DNA from 4 places in the Corynebacterium gerontici genome. Region 3 is predicted to be linked to each of the others. Evidence: predicted binding sites of a transcription regulator. Region 3 holds the regulator's gene; each other region holds the start of a gene.

Region 1 (3,307 bases), 340 kb from region 3:
CGTCCCGCTTCCGCGCCCGATTTCCTCTTATCGAGAGCGCATGGTTCGGTTCGCACGCAGGGTGCGAAGGAGCGCTTCAACAGAGTCGAGGATGCGCTTGCTGCGCTGCACCGTGGCGAGATGGTGGTTGGGGCTTTAGCTTTTCGACGTGACCACGCATGCGCATTCACTGTGCCCGTGAAGATCGTGCGCGAAGATGGGCCGTTGGAACCCCACGCTTACTATCGTCAAGGTCCTGGATCAGTACTGCACGCTGAGCTGGCAGCGCTGGTGCCGGAGGAGGCCGAGCACGAGCGCCGTGTGGAAGCGGCAATCGAGACCATGAAACAAACCATCCTCAACAAGGTGGTGCTGGCCCGGGCGGTAGATGTGCGTTTTGATCCTCCCGTCGATCCTCGGCTCATTGCCGCGCGCCTCATTGATCTCTCCCTCAACCGTGACGGTTTCATCGTCGATCTCACGCCCGCCGGTGAAGATTTCGTCGGCAATATGCTGGTTGGCTCCTCCCCCGAGGTCCTCATCAAGAAGCAGGGTTCCACGATCAGCGCCTACCCACTCGCCGGATCCGCCCCCAGGGCTGTCGATCCCATCGAGGACAAGAAGCGTGGTGAGCGTTTGCTCGCATCGAACAAGGATCTCAGGGAACACAGCTTTGTAGTTGAGCATCTCCGCCGGAAGCTCGCCCCGCTGTGCTCTCAACTCGACATCCCAACAACTCCCGAACTCACGTGTACCAACGAGATGTGGCACTTGGCCACACCGGTTCTTGGCACCCTGAAACAGTCCGATCTCACCGCATTGGAACTGGCCCAGATCGTCCATCCCACTCCTGCGATCTGCGGCACCCCAACCGAGTCCGCCGAGGAACTAATCTCCTTCGCCGAGGCTGATCGCCGCTTTTACGCCGGGGCCGTTGGTTGGGCCGAGGGCATTGATGGAGAATTCATGGTCGCCATCCGCTGCGCCGAAGTTTCCGGCGACGGCACTCATGCGCGTGCATGGGCTGGAGGCGGGATCGTCGAAGAATCCAATGCCACTGCAGAGGTGGCGGAAACTAGCGCCAAGCTACGAACCATCATGAAGGCACTGGGGCTAAAGCCAGGATTTCACCTTCCGGAAGCGTGACGCTCCGAATGCCGTCAATTACCCAGGTCACCACGCCATCTGGCGTCATACTGCAGCTCACCTGCCGCTCGGTTTTCATGTTGTGGTGACGCCTGCACAGCAATTGTCCGTTGCTCACTTCGGTCGGACCTCCCCTGTTGAACTCAAGCACGTGGTCGATGTCGCAGGCGTGCGCTGGCACTTCACAGCCGGGGAATCTGCAGTGCAAGTCCCGCATGGTAATGATGTGGCGCAACTTCGCAGGAAAGGCATAGCCCTTGCCTTGCTGTTCAATATCCAATTGTCGAATCCGGGCGCGCTGATGAATCAAGGTGGTCATCGACTGCGGAATCACGCTGCCGTCTACCAGAGATAACTTGCCCTTGTGCTGATAGACATTGACTACGGCTTTTGAATCCTTCCCTAGCAGTGCCTGCCAGAGCGCGTCATGTTCACTGCACTGCCACTCGTGGGCTAGTTCACGGAGGCGATCTTTCATTAACCGGGTGCCACCGTGGGTCGAGGTGACTACGAGCTGCGAAGTCAATTCATCTACTTGGCGTATCCGCACGGCGTTGGGAGGCGGATTCCAGTGGAAAGGTGCGAGTTTGCGCCGCAAGAATCCTCCGATAATTCGAGCTGAGGGGATAGCGCGAAAACGGCTGGGCGTTAGGAATTTAGACAAGGCTTCATCCAGTGCCTCCAGGGATGCTATATCCGCCAGGATACTTCCGATGGTGGCAAGCCTGCCCATGTCTAAGTGGAAGTGTTCGAAGAACTGTTCACGGAGCTTTGGTAGGCGCTGAAGGATCCAGACCGCTTGGAACCGACGCCGGACATAGCTCACCGATCGATCAAGGACGATCGCCAATTTTTGGACCTGGAATCCAATTCCCGGCGAATCCGGGGGTGGGGTCAGACTCTCCCACCAGTGGAATGCTTCTTTTCTTCTCTCCGCGATAGTGTTTCGTAGGGCTTGGCATTGTGGATCGAATTCGCTGAGGTGCCGAATGAGCATGGTGTTCCTTTCTGTTCGTCAATATGGCAGCTCCCCGTACTGCTGCCCCTAGACTAAACCCCCACCCCCGATCACCCGTTCGATGATTAGCACAGTTGTTCGAATTCCACTCCAAAGTAACGGCCCCGCCAACCGCGGGGCCTCAGCGCTTAGGCGCGCTCTACCGGATTACCCAGTTTGCCAATGCCAGGGATCTCGATTTCGATGAAATCGCCGGGGAACATCGCCGCAGTACCGGCCGGTGAGCCAGTGCAGATAATGTCGCCTGGCAGCAGCGTCATGGAGGCGGTGATGAACTCGATAATTTCGCCCAAGTTCATGATCATCTGGTTCGAGTTTGAGTCCTGCTTCGTCTCCGTCACGCCATCGTGTGTGAGGTGAGCCTTGATGGGCAGGTTGCTGGTGTCGATGGAATCCAGATCTGTCTCAATCCACGGACCTAGCGGAGCGAAAGTGTCAATACCTTTCGCGCGAGCCCACTGACCATCAGCAAACTGCAGGTCGCGGGAGGACACGTCGTTAATGATGGTGAAGCCACGGACTACCTGCTTCCAGTCCTCAGCCTTGACATTTTTGCACGGCTTTCCGATCACCAGCGCGAGCTCACCCTCAAATTCAACCTTGGTGGCAAATTCCGGAATTTTGATAGCGGCACCGGGGCCAACGACGGCTGTCGGCGGCTTCAGGAACAGCGTTGGAGGCAGGTGCTCCGCACTTTTTTGGAACACTTCTGCAACGTGATCTGCATAATTTCGGCCAATCGCCACGATTTTCGAAGGCAACATCGGTGCAAGCAGGCGAACGTCGCTAAGCTTCCACTCTTTGCCCGTGAACTTCGGTTCAGTAAATGGAGTGCCTTCGATCTGGCGGCACAGGGCGTCGTCGCCATCGCCCTCCACCACGCAAAATGTCATACCTTCGGGGGTTGCAATTCGTCCAAAACGCATGGAGGCTATCCTAGCAGTGCTTTCAAGCTCGTCGCCTTCGTATTCTGCAACAAGGCCAAATACAGCTCTGCGCAGGCCAAAGCATCACTTAGGGCGTTGTGGTTGCCATACCAGGGCAGCCCGTAGCGCTCCCGCACCCGGGCCAGGCGCAAATCTTCACCCCTCGGATACGTACCCATTCTCTCCATATGCCGCCGCTCAAGCGCGAAAGTGTCCACCACCGGCGCGCGCAGAGGCG
Region 2 (3,307 bases), 880 kb from region 3:
TGCCGATGCGAGCACGGCTGCGAGTTGCTTTTTCACGGATATTCCTCTGATCGTTTTTCTAGACAGAGCTTTCTACTGCTCTCAGGTGGTTCCCAAATGTAGCAGTGGGAACGTCGCATGTACAGCTCAGTCTATTTCAAGCTTTTCGACGTCCCCTGCTGCGCGTTTGGCGGCGCCCTTAGTTCTTCTGCTTGGCGTCTTCTTCCAGCTTGTTCAGGATCTCCTTGAGGTCCTCCTGGCTGCGCTGAATCGGGTACGCGGTGCCCTTGGTGTCTTCCTTGCGAGCCTCTTGTACCTCGGGGGAGTGCCAGATTTCCACGAGCTTCTTCAACTGCGGATCATCGGCGCGATCCTCGGTGGTGACCAACACATTGATGTAGGGCTCGGCGGCAGGTGATGCGGGATCGTCCTTGAAGATTGCCGTCTTGGCATCGATGCCTGCGCGATCGAGGAAGTTGTTGTTAATGATTGCGGGCTTGCCGTCGCCATAGGCAGCCGGGGTCTGCGCGGCATCCACGGCGGTGATCTTTACCTTCGACGCGCCCGTATCCACATCGGCAGGGGTGGGGCTCAGTAGATCGTCCTTCTTGAGCTTGACCAGGCCGGCTGCGGAGAGCACGTTGAGTGCCCTCGCCTGGTTGGTGGGGTCGTTGGGGATGGCAACGTCTTGCCCCTCGATGCCGTCGAGGGAGTCGTGCCCCTTCCAGAACAGTGCCAGTGGCACGACCTCGCTGGAGCCAACCGGGGTGAGGTGTTCGCCCGTGTTCGCGTTGTATTCGGCTAGGAACTTCAGATGCTGGAATTGGTTGGCGTCAATCTGGTGTTGGGAAAGGGCCTGGTTGGGGGTGGAGTAATCGGCAAAGTTCACCACTTCAAGGTTGATGCCGTTTTCTTTGGCCTTGTCCTCCCACACCTTCCAGGCCTTTTGCGAGGAATCGGTGGATCCTACCTTGATGGTGTCGGAGTCCTGCGCGTCGTTGGAGCAGGCGACGACGCCACCGCCGAGCAGGGTGGCTGCTAGGGCTGCGCTGAGGAATTTCTTCATGTTCTGTCCTTTTGTCGTTGCGGGTTTTGTCGGTGCAGTTTCTATGAACCAAGCGGTCTAGAATTGCTCTTGATTGGATAAGGTAACAGCACTTTTTCAAAATGTACAGCTTGGTCTATTTTGCCACCTTGTGCAGGCTTTTAGAACTTATGTTCGCGCGATGTGGGGACGCTGTTTTAGTATCGAACGCATGAACGACCAACCGACGCTAGGGATCTGCGGCAGCGGGCTGGACTGGGCAGACATCAACAGCGTGCTCAACGGCACCTTTGAAAAGGTGCTCGTGCCGGCATCGCACGCCAAGCGGTTGCGTGGGACGTCGAAAAGCGAAAATAGTCCGCGTGCCGGCGGGGCAGAACTGCATGCTAAGAGCTGCTTTGCCTTCCTTGAGGGGGCATCCTCGCCGGAAGAATACGTGGCCGCTGCCGAGCGTCTTGGCATGAGCGCGCTGTGTCTCATGGATCGCGACGGCTTTTATGGAGCGATGGAGTTTGCTCAAGCCGCTGAGGATTCTGGGCTGCATACGGTCTTTGGCGCTGAGCTGAGCATCGATGCGGAGCTGCCTCCACTGCCCGTGCTGTGCAAGAGCCCGGAGGGATACCGTCGTCTGAGCCTCACCATTGCCCAAGCGGCGATGCGCACCGGAGAAAAAGGGAAGGTGGATTACCCCTCCCTGCAGGTGCTAGCCCGCGAGGGGGCGGGGCAATGGTATGTGCTGCTTGGGGCTGCGTGGGAGGGGAGGGTGCAGGAGGTGGTGGATGCCTTCGGCGTGGATGTGTTGCTCATGTATGAATCGGCCATGCTTCCGGAGGACTGCGATCATTTTGAGCTGCTTGACTCTCTGGCCGCACGCTTTGGGCTCGGAGGGATCGTGACGGGTTCGCCCACCGCAGCAGAGATGCAGCATGCCCGCCTGGCCGGAGCGAAGGCGGGGTTGCGCGAGCGCGAGTCCCTGGGTGAATTCCGCCCCAAGATGCACCCGGCGGGCGGGGCGTGGCTTCGGCGCATGGAGGAAGTGGCGCGGCCCGTGCCTGGCGCGGCTGAGCTGCTTGCCCACACCGAGGCAGTGGCAGAGGAATGTGCCTTCACCTTGGACTTGGTAGCGCCCGCGCTGCCGCACTGGGAAGTGCCCGATGGTTATACGGAGATGAGTTGGCTGCGCCACCTGGTGGCTGAAGGGGTAGCGGAGCGCTTCGCGCCCCGCTATGAGGGGGATGCACAGGGCATGACGAAGGTGTGGGCGCAGATCGAACATGAATTGGCCGTAATTGAGCAGCTCGGATTCCCTGGCTACTTCCTCATCGTGCACGACATCGTGCAGTTTTGTCACCGCTCCAACATTTTGTGCCAGGGGCGCGGAAGTGCGGCGAACTCGGTGGTGTGCTTTGCGCTTGGCATCACCAATGTGGATCCCATTGTCGCCAGACTGCTGTTCGAGCGCTTTCTTTCCCCAGAGCGTGACGGGCCGCCGGACATCGACATTGATATTGAATCCACCCGCCGCGAAGAAGCGATCCAATACGTGTACGAGCGCTACGGCAGGGATAATGCAGCGCAGGTAGCCAACCTGATTACCTATCGGCGTCGCGGGGCTGTTCGCGATGCCGCCCGCGCCCTGGGCTACCCCCAAGGTGCGGCAGATGGCTGGGCTAAAGGGCACCAGGAACCGCCGCAGCAGGTGGTGGCATTGGCCGAACAGTTCCTAGACCAGCCACGCCACCTCGGCATTCATTCCGGAGGCATGGTGATTTGCGATCGTCCCATCGCCAACGTGGTACCGGTGGAGTGGGCACGGATGGAAGGGCGCTCCGTGGTGCAGTGGGATAAAGAGAGCTGCGCTGCCGCCGGGCTGGTGAAGTTCGACATGCTTGGCCTGGGCATGCTCGAAGCGCTGCACCACATGATCGACCTGGTGGAGGAGCAGCACGGCAAACGCATCAATCTGTGGGAGCTGGATCTGGCGGAGCCGGAGATTTATGCCATGCTTTCGCGCGGAGACGCCGTGGGTGTATTCCAGGTGGAATCGCGTGCGCAGATGGCAACGCTGCCCAGGCTGAAGCCGCGCGAATTCTTTGACCTAGTGGTGGAGGTAGCGCTCATTCGCCCGGGGCCGATTCAGGGTGGTTCGGTGCACCCATATATTCGCCGCCGCAATGGGCTCGAAGCGGTGGAATATGACCACCCCATTCTGCGCAACGCGCTAGAAAAGACGCTCGGCATCCCACTGTTTCAGGAACAACTGATGCAAATGGCCGTGGACGC
Region 3 (3,307 bases):
AGGAGGGATTCGCGATGATCACTTCCACATCGCGTTCACGCAATGCCTTGACAAAAGATTCGGGGGCGTTGGCATCCGTGACAATGACATCGATGTCGTCGATAGAGCCGAAACTCACAAGATAGTCGGTTCCCATTTTCGTGGAGTCACACAGCACGACAACCTTGTGAGCGTTAGTGATCATCGCCGATTTAATGGCGGCCTCCTGGGAATCAGCGGTGGATAGACCGTGATCGAGTGTCAATGCGTTCGTGCCGATGAAAGCAACGTCTGCGCGCATCAGAGCGAGCGCGCGAAGTGCGGTATCTCCGACGACGGCCTGGGTGATAGCACGGACACTGCCGCCTAGAAGCTGGATTTCATCGAGACCTGCATTGGCGAGTGTCAACGCGATGGAAAGGCTATTCGTTACGATCGACCAGTGTTTCGCCGCTGGCTGCACGCAGATGAGGTCTGCGAGTGCTGCAGTCGTTGTACCGGCGTCGAGAAACATGCCGCCCTGCATATCTGGAAGATAGCGAAGAGCCGCATGAGCAATACTGTTTTTGGCTCCGGACGCTGACCGTGCTCTGGTGTCGAGGCTGAACTCAGTGGTCTGGAACGTCTGATTTGCAACGGCTCCGCCGTGTACCCGATGCACGACGCCCTCACGATCAAGAACTGCGAGATCTCGTCGAATTGTCTCCGCGGTGACTTCGAAGCGTGACGCCAACTCAGTGACATTAACGCGGCCTTCCACGGCTGTGAGGGAAGCAATTTGTCGGCGACGTTCCTCCGAATACATTCTGGTCCTTTCAAACAAAAGCAAAAAGCACTACGAAGTGTGTTCGAGTGCTGCAGCGGTGCTGGTAAACACCCTATAAACCACATTCTTTCACTAAATGCCATTAAAAAACACAGAGAACGGGCGCGAATTGGGGAAGAACGGACATGAAATCGTGCAAATTGGGCATGAAATTCCCGCGTATGGCTTGATTCGTGTTTGTTTATGTGATCTATATCGACAGTCTTCGTGTAAAACAGACACCCCCAGGTTGGGGGTGGGTTAGCGCACTTTTCAAGTAGAACAACCCTTTGCGTCCGGGGGTGATTGTTGTGAAGGCGGAGCTTAGATGCGACGCAGTACGGTTACCACCTTTCCCATGAGCTCAGCATCGTCAGCCGGGATGGGGTCGTAGTCTTCGTTACACGGCATCAAAGAATAGGCTCCGGAAGCGTCACGGTGCCATTCTTTGACGGTAGCGCTGCCGTCGATCATGGCGGCGACGTAATCGCCTAGATTTGCCTCCTTTTGAGAACGCACTACCACTAGATCTCCGTCGAAAATGCCCGCATCTTTCATGGAATCACCGTTGACTGTAAGCATGAAGAGCTCGCCTTGCCCCACCAGATCCTCCGGAAGGGCGTAGTAACTCGCTAGATTTTCCTCTGCGGTGATGGGGGAACCAGCAGCAATTTGTCCCAGCAGGGGCACCATGGTCGATTGTGGGACATCCACGGGGTGATCGGAAGATTCCAGTCCGGCATCTTCACGGTGTGGCAACTTTGCAGAGGCTGTTCGCTTGCCGCTGTGGGGGTTACGCACTTCCACCGCGCGAGGCTTATTCGCGTCGCGCCTTAAGAACCCTTTTTCCTCCAGGCAGCTCAATTGATAAGCCACCGAAGAGGTTGACTTCAACCCGCAGCGCTCACCGATCTCTCGAATAGTGGGCGGGAAGCCACGATCGATAATGGCGGATTCGATAACGTGCAGAATCTTCTGCTGGCGTTTGGAGAGTTCGGTTTTAGATTTGTCCTGAGCGCTCGAAGTCATTGCGGCCTTTCTGGAGTGTTGCCTGAATTGGAAATCTTTGCTGTTCTTTGGTGATCGTGTCGTTGCGTTGGATAACTCCCCATTAACCATAACCCAGTGGAAAACATGGCGCTACATATGTTCGAAAATCGACGCATTCACCTCAATGTTCTGCAGACACTTGACCTCGAACATGTTCGAGTGCATAATTCGAACAAGTGAACGTTAGAACAAGTGCGCTAAAACATGGAACCTATTCGGGATCGTGCTTCCGGGTCGCTTGTTACACCTAAAAGCAACGATCAACGCAGAGGTTTCTTGCTCGATGAAAGGAAATCATGACGCTCCACACCATCCGCCGAGGCTCCAACAGCACAATGCTGCAGGCTAGGGCTACCGTTACCGAACCTGCGCAGGTGTGGGATATTTCCACGTCTACTTTTGCTGGCTCGCCTACGAAGCGCGTTCGCAATGTCAGAACGCTCCAACATGCTGGTTCTCCTGATCGTCTGCCCCCGCGTGGAGATGATTCAGGCGAATTGGGCATGAAGGATACGGCGAAGAAGCTCATCCTTGGCTCGAGTCTTGGGGTTTTCATGGCGCTGAGTGTGTACGCGGCAGCCCAAGGGGAGCACCACACTGTTCCCCAACATCCACAACAGGTCGTTTCATCGGTAGATGGTTTCACGCGCTAAATTGGCTGAGAGATAGCGTACATACCACGGGGTAATTGAGGAGGCTGCCACTGTGCACTGTCCGTTTTGCAGAAATGCCCATTCGCGTGTCATTGATTCCCGCGTTGTGGACGCTGGATCAGCAATCCGCAGAAGGCGTGAATGCTCCGAATGCGAGGGGCGATTCACCACAGTCGAAAAGGCACAGTTGCTTGTGGTTAAACGCTCAGGTGTAACCGAACCCTTCAGTCGTGAAAAGGTCGTGGTGGGTGTGCGCCGTGCGTGCCAGGGCAGGGACGTCAGCGACGACGACCTCAAGGAACTCGCCATGGACGTTGAAGAAGCGGTTAGAAAAATCGCGAGTTCGCAAATCGAAGCCCATAAGATTGGCGAGGCAATTCTTGAACCCCTGCGAAAGCTCGACGAGGTTGCGTACCTCCGTTTCGCATCGGTGTATAAATCTTTCAAAAGTGCGGAAGATTTTGAAAAAGAGATCCGCACCATGCGTCGCCAAGAACGGCAAAGCTGGGAGTAGCAGTCGCGCCTGCGGAGAGCCTGCGAAGGATTGTTTCTAGCGCAGGTTCTCTATCGCTTTTTGGATCTTTCGTTCAGATACCGTTTGTGCGGTGCCGAGGCGTTGAGCGAAAAGGCTCACCCGTAGCTCCTGAAGCTGCCATTGAAGCTCATATAACGTCTTAGCTGGAATTGGTCGCTTGTCACCGCGCTTCTGGATCACTTTGGCAAGTCGAGCTTCTAAGCCATTGACCACAGCTTGCCGTTGCGCATCGCGCTCGCCCGCGAGCACTAGGTCCTCCAAGCGCAACTCAATTGCCTTGCAGAA
Region 4 (3,307 bases), 210 kb from region 3:
CAAACCTGTGGGGAATGATGCATCTCGACTCGATAATGAACGGAAAAAGCGCGACACTTGAGGCCGTATCCCTCGTCAACATTCGAGCATTTCGCATAAGGGCCGAAAACGAGGGTTCAAACTTAAAGCATTGTGGGGGAAAGTGGAGGATCGGGGAGGGCATGAGAAAAACCCGGCGTCACTTCACAGTGAGCACCGGGCAATTGAAGGTAACGAAGTTACCTGACCTAGCTTTCAAAGCGTCGGCGGAAATTCTCCTCCATCTTGTTGGCGATACCGCCTTTTTGCGCTGGGGCTTTTTCACGCGGCTTTGCGGGCCGCTTGCGCGATTGCACTTTGCCGCCACCTCGGAGCATCCAGATCGCACCACCCAGCATAACGAGGAACCCCAGAACGCTCAGAGCAACAAACATGAGATTCGACTGGGCAAGTGCTATGCCACCCACGAGCATAACTAAGCCGATAACCACTACAGCAATGCCCCGCAACGAGAGCCCAGCACCGGCGCTGCGTGATACCGATTTTCCAAATTTAGGATCTTCGGCCATGAGCGAGCGTTCGATCTCGTACAGTGCGCGCTGCTCCTGCTCTGAAAGTGCCACGTTGTGCCTCCGGAAAAGTGTTAGTGGGCCCATCTCCATCAGCTACACGAGCCGATGCCGATCACGAGTTCATACTACCCTGCTCATGGATCAACACGCCGTTGGAGATTGATCATTCACAGTGTCCAACGCTCGACACCGCGTGGAAGTTCCCCGCTTCCTATTCCGCTTTCAAGATTAAGCCGCGAGCGATTCCCCATATTGCACCGCGACGGCAAATTCGCGCACCTTGGCCATCAGCTCCTCAACTTCTTCCACCTTAAGCTCCACACTCAAGCCCATGGACACCCGAGAACGTAACTGGGCAATCTCATGGAATTGTTCAGCCCAACCAACACCAGCCGCACCAGTTAGCCTCAATTGCTCCCACATCGATCGCGGTTTTCTCACACGTCGCGCAACGGGTGTCTGCGCAACCCACGCCCCAGCTACTCGCAGCGCAGCACGATAGGCGTATTCGAGCCCCACTGCGCTGTCTTTACGCTCCAGCATCAATGCTGCCTCTCGCAGCAAAGCCTCCGCGCTAGCGAGCAATTCCCCACTCCTACCCACGCGTTGGACTCCGGTGGTGGCAGATACAACGGCATTCATCACGTTCATCCTTTTCGCTTTTGTTGTCGCACGATTCTTACGTGGTGTTTGTATCCAGCACCCTAAAGCCCAACCCCCTACCCCCCCCCTACCTCAGAATTAGAATCTCTGTTCGGATCGCGCCGGAGGCTTACATGTTTTGGCCAATCGCATCTTCTTTTTGCCCCATGAGCAAAGAAATCATGATTCGATAAAACGCGTGAGTTATTCCATCCTCGATCTGCCACCCGCGGCTTTCTCCACCCACGCAGCAACCCTGGTGGATCTCTATATCGAGGCGATGGGATATCCCAGAAGCTTGAAGTCGCGCGCGGTTCACTCTTGGCGCTCCGCCGTGATGGAAGCAGGATTTGTAGCGTGCTGCGCCGTCAGTGGCGAAGAACTGCTGGGAGTCACGTACGGCTTCTTGGGCAGGCCAGAGCACTGGTGGTATCGCCAACTGAGCCAAGGCTTAAGGCAACAACACCCACATACCAATCCCTTGGAGCCGCCGGCACTGTGGCTGAGAAATTATTTCGAGCTGGCAGAAATACACGTTAGCCCACACCACCAGGGTCGGGGCATCGGACGCGCCTTGCTCCAGCACGTCCTCAACCAGGTTCACTCCCCCAACATCTTGTTATCTACACCAGAAGTTCCAATGGAATCGAATGCCGCATTCGGGCTTTATCGATCACTGGGATTCGAAGACATGCTCAGGCATTTCCATTTCGCGGGCGACGCCCGCCCCTTCGCGGTACTTCGCGCCCCAAGCCAGCACGCAACCCAATAGTCACTTCGAACAGGCACCACACCTAGCGCAGTGCGTCGTGCCCCAACTCCGTGCCCCACGCTGGCGCCATGCCAAGATTGTGAAGCACTTCTTGCGTCGCCCGAGCAAAATTCATGGTCATGAAATGCAGATCAGGCACGCCCTCTGCGATCAGACGCTCCACCATTTCAGTGGTGATCTCAATGCCAACCTTGCGCACTTCATCCTGGCCGCTTTCAGCAGCCAACTGCTCAGCCCGCAGTAATCTTCGGCGGAGGCCCTCTGGAAGAGTGGCACCGGAAAGTTCGATTTGGCGTTTCACCGAACGGATACTCGTAATAGGCATCACCCCTGGAATAACCGGCTTAGCGCCGTGTTCCGGGTCGGCCTCTACCAGACGATCGCGGAGCCGCAAGAAATAGTCCACATCAAAGAACATCTGCGTGATAGAGAAATCAGCTCCAGCGCGCAGTTTCTTCAACGTCATTTCGGTGTCCTGTTCAAGGTTTTCGCAACGGAAATGCCCTTCAGGGAAACTGGCGATACCAACCTGAAAGTGTTCGCTCGCACTGAATCGTTTACTCAGCTCAATGAGGTCACTGGCGTATTCCAATCCCCCCTCGGTCGCCTCCCACGGCCCCAGAGGATCGGCGCCGGGCGGATCTCCCCGCAATGCCAGCAGATTGGACAAGCCAGCATCTGCATAGTCCTGCAAAATCTGCTCGAGTTCCTCAGTGGTGTGATTCACCAACGTGAGATGCACCAGTGTGGTGAGTGGATGCTGAGCCAGCTTCTTTGCTACTCGCAGCGTTCGCTCGCGGCTCGACCCACCCGCGCCGTAGGTGACGGAGACGAAGGCCGCGCCAAGGTCATGAAAATCAACAGCAGCATTCCACAACCTTGCCTCTGCAGCGTCGTCCCTCGGAGGCATGAACTCCACGGAAAAAGGCACAATTCCGGGTGGAGTATCTGCGATAACGTCGGTGATTGGGCGCTGAAAACGCGCTGGCGCGGGAGTGGGCATGGGTGCAGAGTGTAGAAGAAGCTGCAGCTATTTCGCGCCTATTCCAACAAAACACCTGGCAATTTCATTCATCGATACGGTATTTCTTATGCTTTACGGGCGCTATGATTCCGCTGGACGTCGAAAAGCTAAGCCGTCTGCTACACCTTTCAACCTCTAACATAGGGTAGAAAGCAACAACCGCCGCTGTCGCGGATCTCCGCGTTGCTGGTCCTTGAGCCCCGAAGTGAAAGGTCGTGCCCGCACACGATGGCCGAAGCAAATCCGAGTGCAGAAGCGCTCAATTTGAGCCGACTGGTCGAAGACGTCGAACAAACTCTCCGGCAATACTTTGAACTG

What was found. The regulator LexA, encoded in region 3, represses DNA repair genes until DNA is damaged. The targets are predictions, from matches to a motif close to CGAACANNTGTTCG.
Region 1: a site for LexA is predicted at 2,191-2,204, ahead of CGERO_RS04845 (HNH endonuclease signature motif containing protein). Genes of this name have one in related genera too.
Region 2: a site for LexA is predicted at 1,188-1,201, ahead of CGERO_RS02275 (error-prone DNA polymerase). Genes of this name have one in related genera too.
Region 4: a site for LexA is predicted at 1,295-1,308, ahead of CGERO_RS07290 (SAV_6107 family HEPN domain-containing protein). Genes of this name have one in related genera too.

Annotation. Positions count from the first base shown of each region.
Region 1 is NZ_CP033897.1:1,020,209-1,023,515, reverse strand. It holds gene CGERO_RS04850 (isochorismate synthase) at 1-1,125, shown strand, start outside; gene CGERO_RS04845 (HNH endonuclease signature motif containing protein) at 1,076-2,122, opposite strand; gene CGERO_RS04840 (fumarylacetoacetate hydrolase family protein) at 2,272-3,069, opposite strand; gene CGERO_RS04835 (3'-5' exonuclease) at 3,075-3,307, opposite strand, start outside.
Region 2 is NZ_CP033897.1:476,684-479,990, forward strand. It holds gene CGERO_RS02265 (MetQ/NlpA family ABC transporter substrate-binding protein) at 1-42, opposite strand, end outside; gene CGERO_RS02270 (MetQ/NlpA family ABC transporter substrate-binding protein) at 179-1,045, opposite strand; gene CGERO_RS02275 (error-prone DNA polymerase) at 1,236-3,307, shown strand, end outside.
Region 3 is NZ_CP033897.1:1,355,685-1,358,991, reverse strand. It holds gene CGERO_RS06385 (DeoR/GlpR family DNA-binding transcription regulator) at 1-784, opposite strand, end outside; gene lexA (transcriptional repressor LexA) at 1,109-1,813, opposite strand; gene CGERO_RS06375 (hypothetical protein) at 2,131-2,487, shown strand; gene nrdR (transcriptional regulator NrdR) at 2,540-3,001, shown strand; gene hrpA (ATP-dependent RNA helicase HrpA) at 3,038-3,307, opposite strand, start outside.
Region 4 is NZ_CP033897.1:1,561,925-1,565,231, forward strand. It holds gene CGERO_RS07285 (DUF3040 domain-containing protein) at 228-602, opposite strand; gene CGERO_RS07290 (SAV_6107 family HEPN domain-containing protein) at 780-1,193, opposite strand; gene CGERO_RS07295 (GNAT family N-acetyltransferase) at 1,393-1,965, shown strand; gene CGERO_RS07300 (methylenetetrahydrofolate reductase) at 1,988-2,968, opposite strand; gene CGERO_RS07305 (polyprenyl synthetase family protein) at 3,218-3,307, shown strand, end outside.